DNA from 2 places in the Arthrobacter sp. D1-29 genome. Region 2 is predicted to be linked to the other one. Evidence: riboswitches for the same ligand, from Rfam matches in the RefSeq annotation. Region 2 holds a riboswitch; the other holds the start of a gene.
The links. Region 2 has a riboswitch for glycine ahead of M1E17_RS20195 (methylenetetrahydrofolate reductase). Riboswitches for the same ligand answer to the same signal wherever they lie in the genome.
Positions count from the first base shown of each region.

Region 1: another riboswitch for glycine. It lies ahead of gcvP (aminomethyl-transferring glycine dehydrogenase); the one in region 2 lies ahead of M1E17_RS20195 (methylenetetrahydrofolate reductase).

Region 1 is NZ_CP096383.1:950,297-958,709, forward strand. It holds gene M1E17_RS04505 (agmatine deiminase family protein) at 1-926, opposite strand, end outside; gene M1E17_RS04510 (nitrilase-related carbon-nitrogen hydrolase) at 923-1,957, opposite strand; gene M1E17_RS04515 (Dps family protein) at 2,172-2,651, shown strand; gene M1E17_RS04520 (MFS transporter) at 2,775-4,373, opposite strand; gene M1E17_RS04525 (TetR/AcrR family transcriptional regulator) at 4,442-4,978, shown strand; glycine riboswitch at 5,095-5,191, shown strand; gene gcvP (aminomethyl-transferring glycine dehydrogenase) at 5,376-8,303, shown strand; gene gcvT (glycine cleavage system aminomethyltransferase GcvT) at 8,314-8,413, shown strand, end outside.
Region 2 is NZ_CP096383.1:4,439,516-4,447,928, reverse strand. It holds gene M1E17_RS20240 (NAD(P)/FAD-dependent oxidoreductase) at 1-114, opposite strand, end outside; gene M1E17_RS20235 (AAA family ATPase) at 350-901, shown strand; gene M1E17_RS20230 (aminoglycoside phosphotransferase family protein) at 873-1,778, opposite strand; gene M1E17_RS20225 (hypothetical protein) at 2,018-2,548, shown strand; gene M1E17_RS20220 (beta-galactosidase trimerization domain-containing protein) at 2,586-2,756, opposite strand; gene M1E17_RS20215 (hypothetical protein) at 2,820-3,119, shown strand; gene M1E17_RS20210 (response regulator) at 3,319-4,446, shown strand; gene M1E17_RS20205 (hypothetical protein) at 4,519-4,866, opposite strand; gene M1E17_RS20200 (DUF3846 domain-containing protein) at 4,964-5,308, shown strand; glycine riboswitch at 5,484-5,581, shown strand; glycine riboswitch at 5,583-5,690, shown strand; gene M1E17_RS20195 (methylenetetrahydrofolate reductase) at 5,853-6,707, shown strand; gene M1E17_RS20190 (hypothetical protein) at 6,904-7,152, shown strand; gene M1E17_RS20185 (hypothetical protein) at 7,260-7,538, opposite strand; gene M1E17_RS20180 (DUF222 domain-containing protein) at 7,522-8,413, opposite strand, start outside.

The sequences.
Region 1 (8,413 bases), 1.7 Mb from region 2:
GCCTCGGCCAGGATCTGGAGGGCCTTGTCGTCGTTGGGGTCGCTGAAGCTGCAGGCGATGACCCCTCCGTTGACCGCCACGTGATTGATGTAGCTGTAGTCCACAAAGCCTTCGTCGTCTGTGAGGGCCTCAGGCGCGGGAACCTCCACGATGTCCCATTCTCGGCCTGCAGCGTCGCGCGTGGTGCGCAGGTAGCTGATGATGTCCCGGCAGACGTCGAAGTCAGGGTGTGCCGGATTCTGCTGCGAATGGACCAGCAGTGTGCCGGGGGAGGGGATGGCTGCCACGATGTCCACGTGGCCGCGGGTGCCGAAACGTTCCGAGTCCCGGGTCAGGCCGCGGGGGAGCCAGATGACGTGGGTGGCGCCCAGCGTGCGGGCCAGTTCGGCTTCCACATCGGCCTTGCTGAGGCCAGGGTTGCGTCCGGGGTCCAGCTGAACAGTCTCGGTGACCAGCACCGTTCCCGCACCGTCCACCTGCAACCCGCCGCCCTCGTTCACCAGTGGGGAAACAACGTGGTGGGACCCAGAGCGGGCGGAAATTTCGGCGGCGATCAGGGCGTCCTTGTCCCAGCGCGCCCAATCCTGTGCACCCCAACCGTTGAAGACCCAGTCGACGGCGCCGCGGCACCCGTGCTGGTCAAGGACAAAAGTTGGGCCGATGTCCCGCATCCAGGCATCGTTGAGCGGAGCAACGAGCACCTCGATGTCCTGATGCAGATAGCGGGCGGCGATGTCGACGTCGTCGGGGTTTACCACCATGGTGACGGGTTCGAACTCGACGGCGGCATTCGCGACAGCAGCCCATGTGGACCGGGCGGCGTGGGCGGCTTCCTCGGAATCGCCCAGCGTGTAGCCGCCGGTTGGGAAGGCCATCCAGAGGCGTTCCTGCGGGGCTGTCTCAGCGGGCATGCGCCAGGTGCTCATGCTGTTGCCTCCAGATAGGCCTGCGCTTCTCCGCCCAGGGGCTGGCCGGGGCGGACGGGTTCGGTGAGTCGTCCATACGTGTCCGGACGCCGTGTGGCCAGGAACGGGAAGAGCGTCAGCCAATCCCGCCGCTGGTCAAGGTCAAGGTCTGCCACCAGCACCGCGGACTGGTCGCGCGGCGCCTGGACCAGGATCCGGCCGTACGGATCGGAGATGAAGGAGGAACCGTAAAAGCTCAGTGTTCCTTCATTGCCCCAGCGGTTGGGCGCCACCATAAACAGTCCGTTGGCGATGCCGTTGCCCACGATCACCTGCTGCCACAGCGGCTGCGTGTCCAGGTCCGGGTGGTCAGGTTCAGAGCCAATGGCAGTGGGGTAGACCAGGATTTCGGCCCCGCCGAGGGAGTAAAGGCGGGCCACTTCTGGGAACCATTCGTCCCAGCAGGTGGGCATGCCCAGCCGTGCGCCATTGAGTTCTGCGGGCGAGTGGACCTCATAGGCGTCAGCGGCTGCGGGACCTTTACGGAAGAACTTGTCCTCGTAATAGCCGGCCGTCACGGGAATGTGCAGCTTGTGTGTGCGGGCCAGCAGTTCGCCCTCAGGCGAGACCAGGATGGCCGTGTTGAGGCCCAGTCCGTCATCCGAGCCGTCCGGGTTGTCTGCGCGCTGATAGAGCGAGGCATGGACAGAGACGCCGTGACGGAGTGCTGCAGCGGCAGCGAACTGGAAGGTGGGTCCCGTGAGCAGATCCTCGGCAGCGTCTGAGGGCCTGGGCCGTACCACTCCCGGCCGGGAAGTGTCATTGACCGGCAGGGTGTCTGCCGGGTAGCGCGAGAGCGTCAGCTCAGGCAGGAACACCACTGTGGCTCCGAGCCTGGCGGCCCGTCCGATGCCTTCGTCGAGTTCGGCGCGCAGGACAGCGTCGTCTGCGTTCCAGCGGTGCTGTACCACTCCCACCCGGAGGGCGGGGCGATCGGACGGCGCTGTCCGTGCAGGGGAGGCTGGTGCATCAAGGCAGGAAATTTCAATCATGTGGCTACTCCAGTGAGACGATCGTCACTAAATGAATGACGTTCATTTAGTATGGAGGGTCGGCGGCTTTCGCGCAAGACCCGAAATGAATCACGTTCTTTTATGTCGCTGGGAGGCAAATTAGTAAGCTCACTGAGAAATTCCGTCCAGCCCTCCCGTTTGGCGCGCAGGGGGCTGATAGCGTCGGGACCACTGGACCAATCGAGGAGGATATATGAAGGCTTCACCGACCCTGACCAATAACCTGCAGGCCGTACTCGCTGACCTGATTGAGCTGCACATCCAGGGCAAACAGGCCCACTGGAACATTGTGGGAACCAACTTCCGGGACCTCCATCTGCAGCTGGACGAAATCGTCGAAGCTGGCCGCCAGTTTGCGGACGACCTGGCCGAGCGCATGCGCGCACTGCACGCCCTCCCGGACGGCCGCAGCTCCACTGTGGCCGCGTCCACCAACCTTCCGGCGTTCCCCGAAGGGCTGATCAACACCAAGGATGCGATCGAGCGGACCGTGGCCGCCCTTGAGGCTGCTGTGGGCACTATGCGAAAGGTTCATGACGAAGTGGATGAGGAAGATCCCACTACTGCCGATCTCCTCCATGAGTTCATTGCCAGGCTTGAGCAGTTCACCTGGATGGTTAACGCGGAAACCATGAAGGCCACGGCCAGCGTCACGGCCCCGGACGCCCCATAGGAGGCTTGTGCGCCTGGGTAAAGCGCCCGGCGCCGGAATGATTCCGGCGCCGGGCGCTTTCTTATGCGGGGGTTGACTTCCTGCCTTCGTTCCTCGTGAACCCGGCGTTCGAGGAGGAGGCTCCTAGCGCGCCGTCGGAACTTTTCGGAGCACGACGGCGGCAAGGACCGCCGCTGCTGCCATCAGTACCAGCGCGATGGCTGCCGTGATGTGGACGCCGGAATCGAAAGCCGCCCTGGACGCTTCCCGTACGGCTGTGGCAAGCGGTCCCGGGAGGCTGCCGGCCAGTTCCATGGCACCGGCCAAGGTTTCCCCGGCCCTGTCCGTGGCTGTGTGGGATGCGGCTTCGCTCAGTCCTGCCGGAAGCCTGAGGTTCTGCTGGTAGGACGCCGTCAGAATTGAGCCCAGGATTGCTGTTCCCAGCACTGACCCCACCTCATAGCCTGTTTCGGAGATGGCGGCGGCGGCCCCGGATTTTTCGGCCGGCGCGGAACCCAGGATGAGGTCGTTGGAGATGGTTTCGGCGGTCCCAACGCCCAATGCCAGGATGAACAGCGCGCCCAGCAGGAGGGCCGGTCCGGCACTATGATCGCCGACGGTGACCACAAGGTAGCCGCCGGCACTCAGGGAGAGGCCGCCCGCAACCACGAAGCCCGGCCGTATCCGGCGGACCAGCGGTACTGCCACCAGCCCGGCCGTCACGGTGGCGAGCAGCGCCGGAATCATGGCAATGCCCGCGGCAGACGGTGACATCCCTTCCAAAAGCTGGAGATGCTGGGCCAGGAACAGGATAAAGCCGTTGAAGGAAAACAGTGCCAGCACGTTCGCGGAGATGGCCGTGCTGAAGACCCTGTTGCTGAATAGGGACATGTCCAGCAGCGGGTTGGCCAGCCATTGCTGGCGGCGGACAAAAACGAATCCCATGGCCACACCGAAGGTGACGGCGGCCAGTGGCATGATGCCGAAGCCCTCGGTGGCCACCTCCTTGATGCCATAGACCACAGGGACCATGACCAGCAGGGACAGCAGCATGCTGGGGACGTCCACCCGGCCGGGCCGGGGATCCCGTGATTCGGGGATGAAGGCGGGGCCGAACGCCAGCAGCGGAAGCATGATGGGCACGGCAACCAGGAGCACCGCGCCCCACCAGAACTGTTCCACCAGCCAGCCGCCAAAGATGGGTCCCAGGGCTGCGCCACCGGAGAATCCTGCTGCCCAGATGGCGATCGCCAGCCGGCGGCGGTTGGGATCCGGAAAGATGTTGCGGATCAGCGACAAGGTGGACGGCATCAGCATGGCACCAAAGAATCCCAGCGCTGCCCGGCCGGCAATAAGCCACTCGGCGCTGGGGGCGAAGGCTGTTGCGGCTGACACCAAGGCGAACCCGATACTGCCGACCAGCAGCAGCCGGCGGCGTCCGACCCTGTCACCCAGGCTTCCCATGGCCACCAGCAGGCCGGCGAGCACCAGCGGATAGGCGTCAACGATCCACAGGAGCTGGACCCCCGTGGTTTCCAGGCTGCGCGCAATCGCCGGGAGGGCGAACGTAAGGGCCGTGTTGTCCACCGCGACCAGCAGCACGGGGAACATCAGCAGGCCCAGGGCAAGCCAGTCGCGCCATGGTGCTTTCGGTCCCGGCCGGCGGGGCGTACGGGAGGTCGCGGGGAGCTGGTTTGCCAACGATTCGGGGGCGTTCCGAAGGGAAGTTGCGGACGAGGTCATGGAATAACTGTACCGTCCAGACGGTACAGTTATCAATTTCGGCGGTGCCAGCGTGCATGATTGAAGCCATGGCCAGAAAACCCGTAGCCCGCGAGGCTGTTCTCGATGCTTTTGAATCCCTGCTGATTGAGGTGGGCGAGCGGGCCGCCACCCTTGATGCGGTAGCTAAGCGCGCGGGAGTCTCCAAGGGCGGGTTGCTGTATCACTTTCCGAACAAGGAAGCCCTGATTGAGGTGCTGCTGGACAGGCTGGATGAGCTGGCAGCCGCCGACGCCGACGCCATGGCCACCGCGGAGGAGGGAGCGGCCGCGTACTTCATCAGGTCTTCCGTCTGGGCAGATACACCCCTGGACCGTGCCATTGTTGCTGCCACCAGGCTCGCCGAGGTGGCCCATGAGGAAACTCGTGAGCGCTTCGCGGCAATCCAGCAGCGCTGGCTCCGGGAGATTGCTGCCGACGTTGGCACGGCCATGGCCAAACCGGTGCTGTATATGGGTGACGGCCTGTACTTCAACGCCATGCTTTCCGTGGGGCCGGTTCCTACCCAAGAGACGGCGGCCGACGTCGCCGGCCTGCTGGCAGCGCTGGACCGGCTCCGCAGTTGAGCCCGTATCGTCCATGTCCGCGGCATTTGCCCGAACGCGCACCGCATAGGACAATTGGACCGTGTGTGGGCCCGGTAACGGCCACCATGAACAACAAAATTCAACTGAATAGCCTTTGATCTGCGGCGGGAGAGTCCTGCAGTAGGTACAGCAGGCGCCGTAGGAGCAAATCCTCCCCAGGAATCTCACAGGCCCATGTACCGCCGCGGCGAGGCAACTCTGGAAAGTAGCAGGCAGTCCGCTTGGCGTGTCCCGGAACCATCCGGAATACCAGGACAGCTGTGCTCACCGACGGTGCAAGCGGGTCCTGCGGAAGCAGGCCAGGCGGAAACTCTCAGGTCCAATACAGAGCGGGGAGGAACCCAATCGATGTGGCGTACCCTCGCCGCCTTAGTACATGGAGTTCCTCGTGACTGTTTCTCCGGCCTCCGCCACTCCGGCCCCCACTGCCCAGGCCCCGGCTACCACCGCCCCCGCCCCGACCTTCCCGGCCGCTGCATCCTTTGTTGACCGGCACATCGGCTCACGCCGCCAGGACGACGTCGACGCCATGCTCAAGGCTGTTGGCTATGACTCCGTGGATGCACTCGTGGACACCGCAGTCCCCAAGGACATCCGCCAGGACTCTCCACTGGAGCTCACCCAGGCCCTGAGCGAGGTGGAAGCCCTCGCCGAATTGCGGAGGCTCGCGGCCAAGAACAAGACCGCCGTGCAGATGATCGGCCAGGGGTATTACGACACCGTGACGCCGCCGGTGATCCGCCGCAACATCCTCGAAGGCCCGGCCTGGTACACCGCGTACACGCCATACCAGCCGGAAATTTCCCAGGGCCGGCTCGAGGCGCTGCTGAACTTCCAGACCATGGTGCAGGACCTCGTGGGCCTGCCCATCGCCAACGCGTCCCTGCTGGATGAAGCCACCGCCGTGGCCGAAGCGGTGCTGATGATGCGCCGGGCAAACAAAAATAAGGACGCCCGTGATGGGAAAACCGTCCTGGATGCCGACTGCCTTCCACAGACCATCGCCATTGTGAAAGGCCGGGCCGAGGCGCTGGGATTCGAGGTCCAGGTGGCTGACCTCTCCAAGGGACTTCCCGACGGCGTGATCAACGGCGTGGTGCTCCAGCAGCCCGGCGTCTCCGGCCGGGTTTTCGACCACACCTCCGTCATTGCCGACGCCAAGGAACGCGGCGCGCTGGTAACAGTGGCTGCCGACCTCCTGGCCCTGACACTCATCACCCCTCCCGGTGAGCAGGGGGCCGACATCGCCGTCGGCTCCGCGCAGCGGTTCGGCGTCCCCCTCTTCTACGGCGGACCGCACGCCGCCTACATGGCCGTGCAGAAGGGCCTTGAGCGTTCCATGCCCGGCCGCCTGGTGGGCGTCTCGAAGGACAACGCCGGCGTCCCCGCGTACCGCCTTGCCCTTCAGACCCGCGAGCAGCACATCCGCCGCGAGAAGGCCACCTCCAACATCTGCACAGCCCAGGCGCTGCTGGCCATCGTGGCCTCCATGTACGCCGTTTACCATGGACCGGAAGGGCTCAAGGCGATCGCCCAGGCCGCGCACGCCCACGCCAGGACCCTTGCAGGATCGCTGAACGCAGCCGGGCTTGACGTCCTCCACACAAGCTTCTTCGACACCGTCACGGTTTCCGTGCCCGGCAAGGCAGCTGGAATTGTTGCCGCGGCAGAAGCCAAGGGCATCAACCTTCGCGGCATCGATGCCGACAGAGTGGGCTTCTCCACGGATGAAACCACGACGCCGGAAATCGTCGCCCAGGTGCTGGAGGCTTTCGGTGTTTTGGCCACCGCCGGCGGCAACGCAGCCTTCGCGCTGGACCCCGCCGTCGAACGTTCTTCCGGGTACCTGCAGCACCCGGTGTTCAGCACCCACCGCTCCGAGACGCAGCTGCTTCGCTACATCCGCAAGCTGTCCGACCGGGACCTGGCGCTGGACCGCACCATGATCCCGCTGGGTTCCTGCACCATGAAGCTGAACGCAACGGCCGAGATGGAGGCCATTTCCTGGCCGGAGTTCGCCTCCATCCACCCCTTCGCCCCCGACTCCCAGACCGAGGGCTGGCGCGAACTGATCGCGGACCTGGAAGCCCAGCTGACCGAGATCACCGGCTACGACCAGGTGTCCATCCAGCCGAATGCCGGTTCCCAGGGTGAGCTGGCCGGCCTCCTGGCCATACGCGGCTACCACCTGTCCCGGGGCGATGACCAGCGCAATGTGTGCCTGATTCCCGCGTCGGCGCACGGCACCAACGCAGCCTCAGCCGTTCTGGCGGGTATGAAGGTGGTAGTGGTGGCCACCGCAGCGGACGGCACCATCGACCACACCGATCTTTACGCGAAGATCGACGCCAACAAGGATGCGCTGTCCTGCATCATGATCACCTACCCGTCCACGCACGGTGTGTACGACGCCGACGTCCGCGAGGTGTGCGACGCTGTTCACGCTGCCGGCGGCCAGGTGTACATCGACGGTGCCAACCTGAACGCGCTGGTCGGACTGGCCCAGCCGGGCAAGTTCGGCGGCGACGTTTCGCACCTGAACCTGCACAAGACCTTCTGCATCCCGCATGGCGGCGGCGGACCCGGCGTGGGCCCGGTCGCAGCGAAGGCGCACCTGGCGCCCTTCATGCCGGGCAACGCGGCAACCTGGACCGAAGGCAACGACGTCCCCATTTCGGCGTCCAAGTACGGCTCCGCCGGCGTCCTTCCCATCTCCTGGGCGTACGTCAAGCTGATGGGTGGCCAGGGCCTGACCGAGGCCACGAAGTCGGCGCTCCTTGCTGCCAACTACATCGCTGCCCGCCTCAACGACTTCTTCCCCGTGCTCTACACAGGAGAAGGCGGTCTGGTGGCGCACGAATGCATCCTTGACCTGCGCGACCTGACTGCAAGGACGGGCGTGACAGCGGAGGACGTGGCCAAGCGCCTCATCGACTACGGCTTCCACGCCCCCACCCTGGCATTCCCCGTCGCCGGCACACTCATGGTGGAGCCCACGGAGTCCGAGGACCTCGGCGAGATGGACCGGTTCATCGACGCGATGATCTCGATCCGCGCGGAAATCGACCAGGTGGCCAACGGCGACTTCACCGTCGCGGACAGCCCGCTGCGCAATGCCCCGCACACCGCCGCCGCTGCCATCAGCAGCGACTGGGACCGTGCCTACCCGCGCGAACAGGCAGTCTTCCCGGTCCACACCCTCAAGCAGGACAAGTACTTCCCGCCCGTTGGCCGCATCGACGGCGCCGCCGGGGACCGGAACCTGATCTGCTCCTGCCCGCCGCTTTCCGAGTTTGAAAACTAAGGATTCTTTCGTGACTGAGAACTACACAGCGCTCTACGAAGAGCACAAGAAACTCGGCGCCTCCTTCACCGACTTCGGTGGCTGGCAGATGCCGCTCAAGTACAGCTCGG
Region 2 (8,413 bases):
CGCGCCTGGCCGCCCGGCGTCGACCAACGTTACGGTGGCGCCCCTCCGGGCGGTGTGATAAGCCACCGAGGCGCCGACGATGCCAGCTCCGACGACGACTACGTGCCTACCCATGGGCACGCTCAACACGTTGCCGACCTTACTGTCCGCATAGGCCCCCTGCCGTGGATGTCCTCACAGCCTGCCGTGCCGAACCCACCCAGTCAATGGGGCCCCAGTACGTCCGCTGCTGGATCGAGTCATGATCTTTCATTACTCTGGCGTCTTTCTACATCGCCTGGCATTCGCCGGTTGCTGATCCGTTTGGGCGAACTTGCCGGAGGGGGCGGGCTACGGGTTGACTTGCCGAATGAACGCGCATCCCACCCAAGACAACGGGGTTCCTGGTCGCCGGCTCGTGCTCATCATCGGGCCGATTGCCTCAGGGAAAAGCACATTGGCAGACACCCTTGCAGGCATATTGCGTAGGAGCGGCGAGGCGGTGGTCGTGGTTGGGCTCGATACTGTGGCGGAGATGGCCCTGCCTACATTGGCTGACTGGACCTGGGCGCATGAGGTCCACGGTCGACTGATTGGGGCCTGGCTGGAAATGCCGATTCCTACTTTGATCGCCGAGGGACCTGAAACTCCTGAGGAGATCGAGCAGATCATGGCTCATGTTGGTCCGGATGTCAGCGTGCGGAAGGTCCTGATCACAGCGAAGTATGAAACAGCACTGGCACGGGCCGTTTCCGACCCGTCCCGGGGGCTGTCAAAGGAACCGGAATTTCTCCGGCGGATGTATCAACGGTTCGAGCGGACGCGGGCAGATATTTCCCATGACCTTGAGTTCGATACGGAGGCAATGTCCTCGGAGGACATTGCCCTGGCGGTCATCGGGGTACTTCCCAAGCTGCCATGATGCGGCTTAGCGTGCTACGTCCCAGTTGGCTCATGGTTGGGTTGGTCTGGCGGTAGTACCAGAGCAGACCTACGGCCTGCACGAGTGCCCATGCCATACCGCGACTCCACTCGATGTCATCGCAGCCCAGCGACTGGCGAAATATGTTCCTAGGTCCTTCATCCAGGAGATGCCAACCCGCCACCAGATCTAATGCAGGGTCAGCCGGGCCGAAGCCGCCTCCATCCAGCACGCCGGAGAGCCGACCGTCTCCAACCAATAAATTGGCGGGGATGAGATCCATATGTGACATCACATCCGGGCCGCTGCCCGGCAGCTCTCTTAACTCCAACCACAGGCTCCGGAGCCTGTGCACGTCGAAGAGACTTTCGCTTTCGCGGAAGCATTTCTCCACCCAGTCATCGTGATCGGTCAGTTGGCCGCCACGGCCTGAACCAGAGAAAAGACGCCCCTTCGTATCTGCAGAGCGGAAACCGTTGATCAGAGTCACAAGGTCGCCGGCGAATGCAGGGCCATCACCCGAGCTGTGCGGCGTGGCAATCTCCCCCGGCAGCCAAGTCTGCACGGACCAAGGCAACGGATATCCACCTCCCGGAGAGCCGATGGCCAGCGGTGTGGGTGTGGGATAGACATTGGCGGCTGCCATTTCAATGGTTGCCGCCGCTTCTGCTTCCAGTATCAGTCGTATCTCAACCGGATCCGACCCCACAAGGGGGAAACGTGCTACCAGTGCCGAGCCCACCCGGAAAATGGCGTTGACGGTTCCCGGCCCGTCGACTGGCTTTACGGGGAGTTGGGACCACTCCGAAAACTGTTCCTGGAGCAGCCGCCTGGCTAGCGAAACGTCCACGTGGTGCTGCCCGGTATGCATCCCCATTGAGCAAGCCTGTCTGCCTGCCGAGACGAATGCAAACAAATGTCACCGCTCCGTGAGGGGAATACCCGGGCATTTGACCTCAGCTGGACTTGAGGTTGTTTGATGGCGCTATGGAAATCAGAGAAGTAGTGCTGCCAGCACGAGACACGGATGCCATCCAGCTCTTCTACGGACATAAGCTGGGGCTAAATGTAGTGAGTGAATCGGCCCGAGTGGCAGTAACGCTTGGAAGCACGCGATTGGTGTTCGAGCAGAGGGAGTACGAAGGCGCCCACCACTTGGCCTTCACGATCCCGACGGGCATGTTCGCGCAAGCCAAGGAATGGATCGCCGCACGGACGACTTTGCTTGGACGTGACGGGGTAGACGAGTTCGAGGGGCCCTCCAGCTGGAACTCCTGTTCGGTGTATTTCGATGGGCCTGATGGCCAGGTACTCGAGCTGATCGAGCGACGCGGGCTGCGGCAGCCGACTACGGATCATTTCGGTCCGAACGGATTTCTCTCGGTGAGCGAAGTGGGTGTGGCGGTGCCCCAGGTCCTCGCGGCGGTCGAGCTATTACACGCGAGTGGGATCGAGCCCTACGGTAGCCCGCCAAGCGAGGGGTTCGCGGCGGTCGGTGACATCAACGGCATGCTGATTCTCGTGTCCGCGGGTCGTGGCTGGATGCCCACAGCGGATCGATACGCCCAGCAAACGCCGGTTATCGTCCGCGCGGACGGGATCCCGGCAACGGAACTCACGCCGCAGCAGGTGGTCCATCCGGCATGAGTATCGCCGGAATCCTCCTTTGGTGCTGTTTGCTCGATTACACTCCGGTACCACCGGTGACCAACAGCGTGCCGCCAGCCTCGACGTAGCTCTTCAGGCTGGCGATTTCCGCATCCGACAGCGCGGCCGGTCGCGGCGCCACCACCACCGGGTAGGGTGCGAGCCGCTCCGCGGACAAACGCGGTGTGATGCCTTCCAGCGTTCCCAACGGTTTCCCCCGCGCCGCCATGGACGGGCAGGAGACATTGGGAGCCCCAGTAGACTCCCGTGCATGGGGGAAAACAAAACATCCGGGGAACACAACCTGGCCAGGCCCAGCCGACTCTCTTCCGCCGTCGTGCCTTTGGCGGGCGTCGTCGCGGTGGTGGTGGGTTTTTTGGTGGCATGGAGCAACAGGAATACCAGCATTGGCTGGTTCGCCTACGCGCCGCTGAGCAACCAGGAGTTCACCGGCAACGGCACGGCCTTTGTCAGTCAAGGGACGCAGATCGGCTTGGGAATCGCGGTCGCTGGCCTGCTCGTCCTGGCCTTTTGGGCTGGCCTCAGAATCGGCAGGAGATCCGGCTCGTAAGCTGAGCTGTCCCAGAGTGGAAGGTCCAGGAGCCGTTCACCTGCAACTGGATCCGGGTTAGCCTGTTCGTAGGCGCGTTCAGCCTTCTGCTGGCGCTGCGATGGGTTTCTGATTTGTAGTGGCCAGGGGGCACATAGTGGGGGAATCTTTTCCGGTGGTTCCGGGGCCGGTCCAACGACAAATGGTGGGGCCGCAGCCAGTGGCGGAACCGTCTGCGATTCCCGGTTCGGATGGCCCCCTGCCGGTTATGACGGTGCTGGTGGTGGATGACGACCCAGGCTCCCTGTTGGTTGCCAAAGCCGCCGTGGAAAAGTCCGGCCATCACTGCATCGTTGCCTCCGATGGGGATATGGCGTGGCAGCTGTATCAGGACCACCATCCCGAGGTGGTGGTTACGGACCTCATGATGCCCGGGCTCAACGGGTTTGACCTGTGCCGGACCATCCGCGCCTCAGAGTCCGGGTCCTATGCCTACCTGGTCCTGCTGACTTCGCACGGGGCACGGGAGGACGTCCTGGAAGGGATGAAGGCCGGGGCCGATGATTATGTGACCAAACCGCTGGACCCCTTCATCCTGCACACCCGGCTGCTGGCTGCCAGGCGGGTCACCACCCTTCATGGCGCCCTGGCCGAAGCTCTGACTGAGACCAGGGGCAGCAATGAGCGGCTGGCCGAGTTCACGGGCAGGGTCAGCCACGATCTCCGCAATCCCTTGACGTCAATCCTCGGTTACGTGGAGCTCGGTTCCATGGAAACGGATACCGACTCAGCCGCCGAGTACCTCGAGGTGGTCGGCCACAGTGCGCGGAGGATGCTCTCCATGGTGGAGGAACTGCTCACCTTCGCATCCATTGGTGGCTCGTTGGTCAGGTCCCGGCTATCACTGGCAGACCTCGTGAAGGATGTCGCCGACGACCTGAACCTTGGGTTGAGGGAAGCCGGGGCGGTGGTGGAGTGCGAGGACTTTTACTTCGACGCTGACGGGAGCCAGATGCGGGTGGCGCTGCAGAACCTGATCCAGAATGCCGTGGCCTACCGGCGGACGGGGGTTCCCCCGGTCATACGGATCCATGGTGACAACTTCGGGGCCGGCGTCGTCATCCAGGTGGCGGATAACGGCAAGGGAATCAGCGTGGGGGACCGACGCCGGGTGCTTGAGCCGCTGGTCCGGCTGCACCGGGAGGGGGACCCGCCAGGGTCCGGGCTGGGTCTTGCTACGTGCGCCCGGATCGCGGCCGCCCACGGCGGCCGCCTGGACATCTCCGCGAGCCAGAGCGGCGGGACGGCTGTCAGTCTCTACTTGGGACCAGCAGCACCTGGTAGCTAGTCCTTATCGTCGATGGCCTCCTGGAAAACGCCTGGCTCGGGAATTTCAGCCGGGCGTTTGGCGTGAACCTGATCAAGAAATCGGCATTTTAGTTTTATGTAGATCTGCTTGACCAAAAAGATAAAAAAACCCGCGTGCGGTCACGATGAAGAAAGTGGACATAACTCTATTTGTCAAACTTTTGGTTACTGCTCGTGCCGCTCCAGGGCGACGCTGACCGGGTTTTTTGGGAACTGGCATAAAAAATAAAAGTGGGTATGGTATCGGGTAAGGCAACGCATAGAAAGGCGTGATTCCGATGTCAGGAAAATCCCCCAAAAGCAGCGCAGCCAAGAAGGTTGGCAAATCGATTCTCGAAAAGCGGGCCGACAAAAAGGCAAAAAGCGAAAACAGCGAGATTAATTCTATAAAGCCGCGCAAGAACCAGCGCTAATCAGGCCCGCGGGCAGCCGACCCCGGGACTCCTAGCCCGGCGGCTGCCCGCGCCATCACGGAATTCAGCTCCAAGGACACCACCATGATTACTTCCTGCAAGGCCTTAGTTGTCCCGGCCAGACTGTCCCATCCTGTGCACATCAAGCCCGTTGAGCTGGATCTGCCGGCACTGCAGCGCGTGGCCGCGGGAGAAATTGGGTTCATCGTTGGCGAGACGTGGCATGTGTACCTCGACAACAACGGAAGCCGAACCGCCCAGAATATGCGGGCAGAGGTCCTTATTCGCGAAGCGGGCGTCGATCTGGAGGACACCGTCCACGGGACGGCGATCTTCCTTGGCCACCGAAACGGGGGCGAAGATACTGACGCTCCCCACCAGCTCATCCGGCTCGCCGAAGAACTCTTCGACGTGCCGCTGGCCGCGTAGAACTGTGGACAAGAGTGCGGCGCTTAGAACCGATGGATGACGCAGGGCAACGTTACGGAGGCGGGGCCACCCGCCGTCGTACATTTCTGACCTAAATTACTGACTCAGGCTTTTGCATCCCGATCCACAACGGGATAGCCTGTGAGCCGTGTCACCCACCAGTGGCACACGCTGATGATCTGCGGCGGGAGAGTCCTGCCGGTACGTTCTGCAGGCGCCGTAGGAGCAAATCCTCTCCGGGAATCTCTCAGGCACACGTACCGCCGCGGCAAGGCAACTCTGGAAAGCAGTCCGGGCAACCGGGCTCACCGACGGTGCAAGTGGCGCCCTGCCAACAGCAGGACAAAACGGAAACTCTCAGGTCCAATACAGAGTGGAGAGGAACCCGAATCAACGTGGCGTTTTGGCGCCGCCTGAATAATGGAGTTCCTCGTATGCCGGTTCATTTCTTCCCAGTCACCTTCGCGGTCCGGCACACCGCTGTCCGCCGCCAGTCCTTCGTCGGCAGGCCGCCGACTCGGGCCCCCTGGTTGTGACAGGACCCATGATGCTCCCCACCAGAATTGAAATCGTCCCGTCCGCGGGAATTGTTGAGCGGGTCAACGCCTTGGTACCGCTGACCACAACGCTCACGGTGACATGCCTTCCGCACCACGGCATCGAGCGGACCATGCGGACCGCCGTGGAGCTGAGCGTCCTCGGATACACGGTGATTCCGCACCTAGCGGCGCGGAGCCTGCGCGACCGTGCCGATCTCACCCGCATCATTCGTGAGTGCGATGCCGCCGGCATCTGCGAGGTGTTCGTGATGGGTGGAGACCGGAAGCAGCCGGCGGGGGTCTATGGAACGGCTCTTCCGGTGCTGGAGGACATCGCGCAATATTCCGGCGGGATGCTGCGGGCAGGCGTCGCAGGATATCCGGAAGGGCACCCGTTGATAGGTCCTAAGGATGTGCTCGATTCCCTCCTGGCCAAGCAGAGCCTGGCCTCGCACGTGGTTACGCAGATGTGCTTTTCCGCGGAGAAGATTCACGATTTCGCGGCCGTCCTGCGGCGCGAAGGCGTGGAGCTCCCCATCTGGGCGGGGGTGGCGGGGTCCGTGCCGCGGACAAGGCTGATCTCCCTGGGGACACAGATCGGCGTCGGAAGTTCGCTCAAATTCCTGAGCCGCAAAGGCCCGCTAGCCCGCAAGCTCCTGAGCGGCGACCGCTATTCACCACAAAACCTGATGTCTGGGCTGGAAAGCCCGGCCGGCGCGATCGCCGGCATCCACCTCTACAGCTTCAACAGCCTCGACTCGATTCCCAGCCAATCCCTGCCCGGGCTGGGCCAGGCATCAGCACCCACTGCACTCCAGACAGCATTGGCTCGGGGAAGAGCACGTGACGATCGAGAGTAACGGGTAAGGGTGAAGGCCCGTTCGCGGCCAGGCTGAAGCGGAAAGGCTGAAGCGGCCAGGCCGAAGCGGAAAAGGACGTCCCACGGACCATGACAGAACGTAGGCCGACGACGGCGGGAAGTCCCGCCGTCGGGGCCGTTCGCCAGGCGTTTTCAAAGGTTCTTGACCACTCAATCCCCAGCCGCCACCATAAGATATGAGCGACTCTGGAGCTGATACCGCTGGTGTCCCGTTCGACAGTGATGACGACGACCTGGTAGACGTTGCCGGCCCTGAGACTGTCGAAAGCATTGCCGAGGATGTCCGTGACGATATCCGGCTGGGCCACATCCAGGATGACGTAAGCCATGTCCTTGAGGAACGCTTCCGCAAGGCAGGCATCAACCTGCGCCCCGAAGAGATAGACGACCTCGCCGAAGAAATCGAAAGGGACGTGTCCATCTAGAACGTCATCAAGTCATCCCGGGCGGTGCGGGCCCGAAACGGCGGAGAACAACCTGGATTACTGCGCTGGCCGTGTTGGGCGCATGGCTTTCGAGTCATACCAGTGGTTCAGGTGGCCCGCACGCCCGAGGACATGAGGCGATGGTCGGCGAGTTCCAGTTGCCGGCTTAGTTCGTCTGGCGGAGCGTATTCAGGCAGCCAGCACAGGTGATCATCCGGCTCTGGTGCAGGCCAAAGACGCCATTCAGGAAAAGGGTCGACCGGTAGAGCCTGGTCCAGGTCCAGGTCCAGGTCCAGGTCCAGGTCCAGGTCCCGGTCCAGGTCCTGGTCCCGGTCAAAGTCCAGATCCGGGTCCAGATCAGGATGGGGATCATTTTCCGGCCGCATCCCCAAGATCGCGCTGCAGCCTCATCTCAGGATCCCGCTGCATGGCTGAGTCCACGTCTAAGTCCACGTCGGAGTGGAGGGAAGTCCGGCCGGGTTCACTGGGCCAGTGGGGTGGTTCCCAGTCGGGTTGTTCGCTGCGGTAATGGCGTCCTGTTGGGGAGGTCCAGCCGGGTGGTTTGTTTTTGGTGGCGCTGGTTGGGGTCCAGGCCGTGGTGTGTCTGAGTCTGTGGTGTTTTGGGCAGGGCTGTCCCAGGTTGGCTATGCCGGTGGTGCCGCCTCGGGCCCAGGCGAGGAGGTGGTCTGCTTCGTTGTCCAGGGAGTGGTTGTTGCAGCCGGGGAAGGGGCATTTGCCGTCCCGGAGCCGGAGCCATTGACGCATCGCTTTGGTGATGCGGTAGCTGGTCCGGCCGATTTCCAGAGGTGCGCCGTCGCGGGGGTCTGTCAGGACCCGCATGAAGGAGGTGGCGCCGTCGCTGACGAGGCGGCGGGCCATGGACGGTGGAATAGGCCCGTAACCGTCCAGGGTGGCTGGTTCGTCGGTGGCGCCCAGGAGGGCCATGACCGGCACGGTGATGAGGACCTGCGCCGTTGGCGACGGCACAGCACCGGCGATGCCGGTCTCGAGCCTGGTGCCGTTGCCCGTTCCGGTGCCGCCGATGCTGCTATTAGTGCTGGTGGCGCCCATCGTGCGGTCGTCAATGCCGCCGGCAATTCGTCTGCGATCGGTTCCTCCACCAGCCATAGGCGCGGTGAGGCTGCCGCTGGTGTTGTTGGTGAGCAGCCAGGTGGCGGCCACGTCGGCGCGGAGTTGGGTGAGGGTCCTGTTCTCGTGCGGGCCCTGCAGGGCGCGGGCGGCGGTGGTGGTCCGGTCCCAG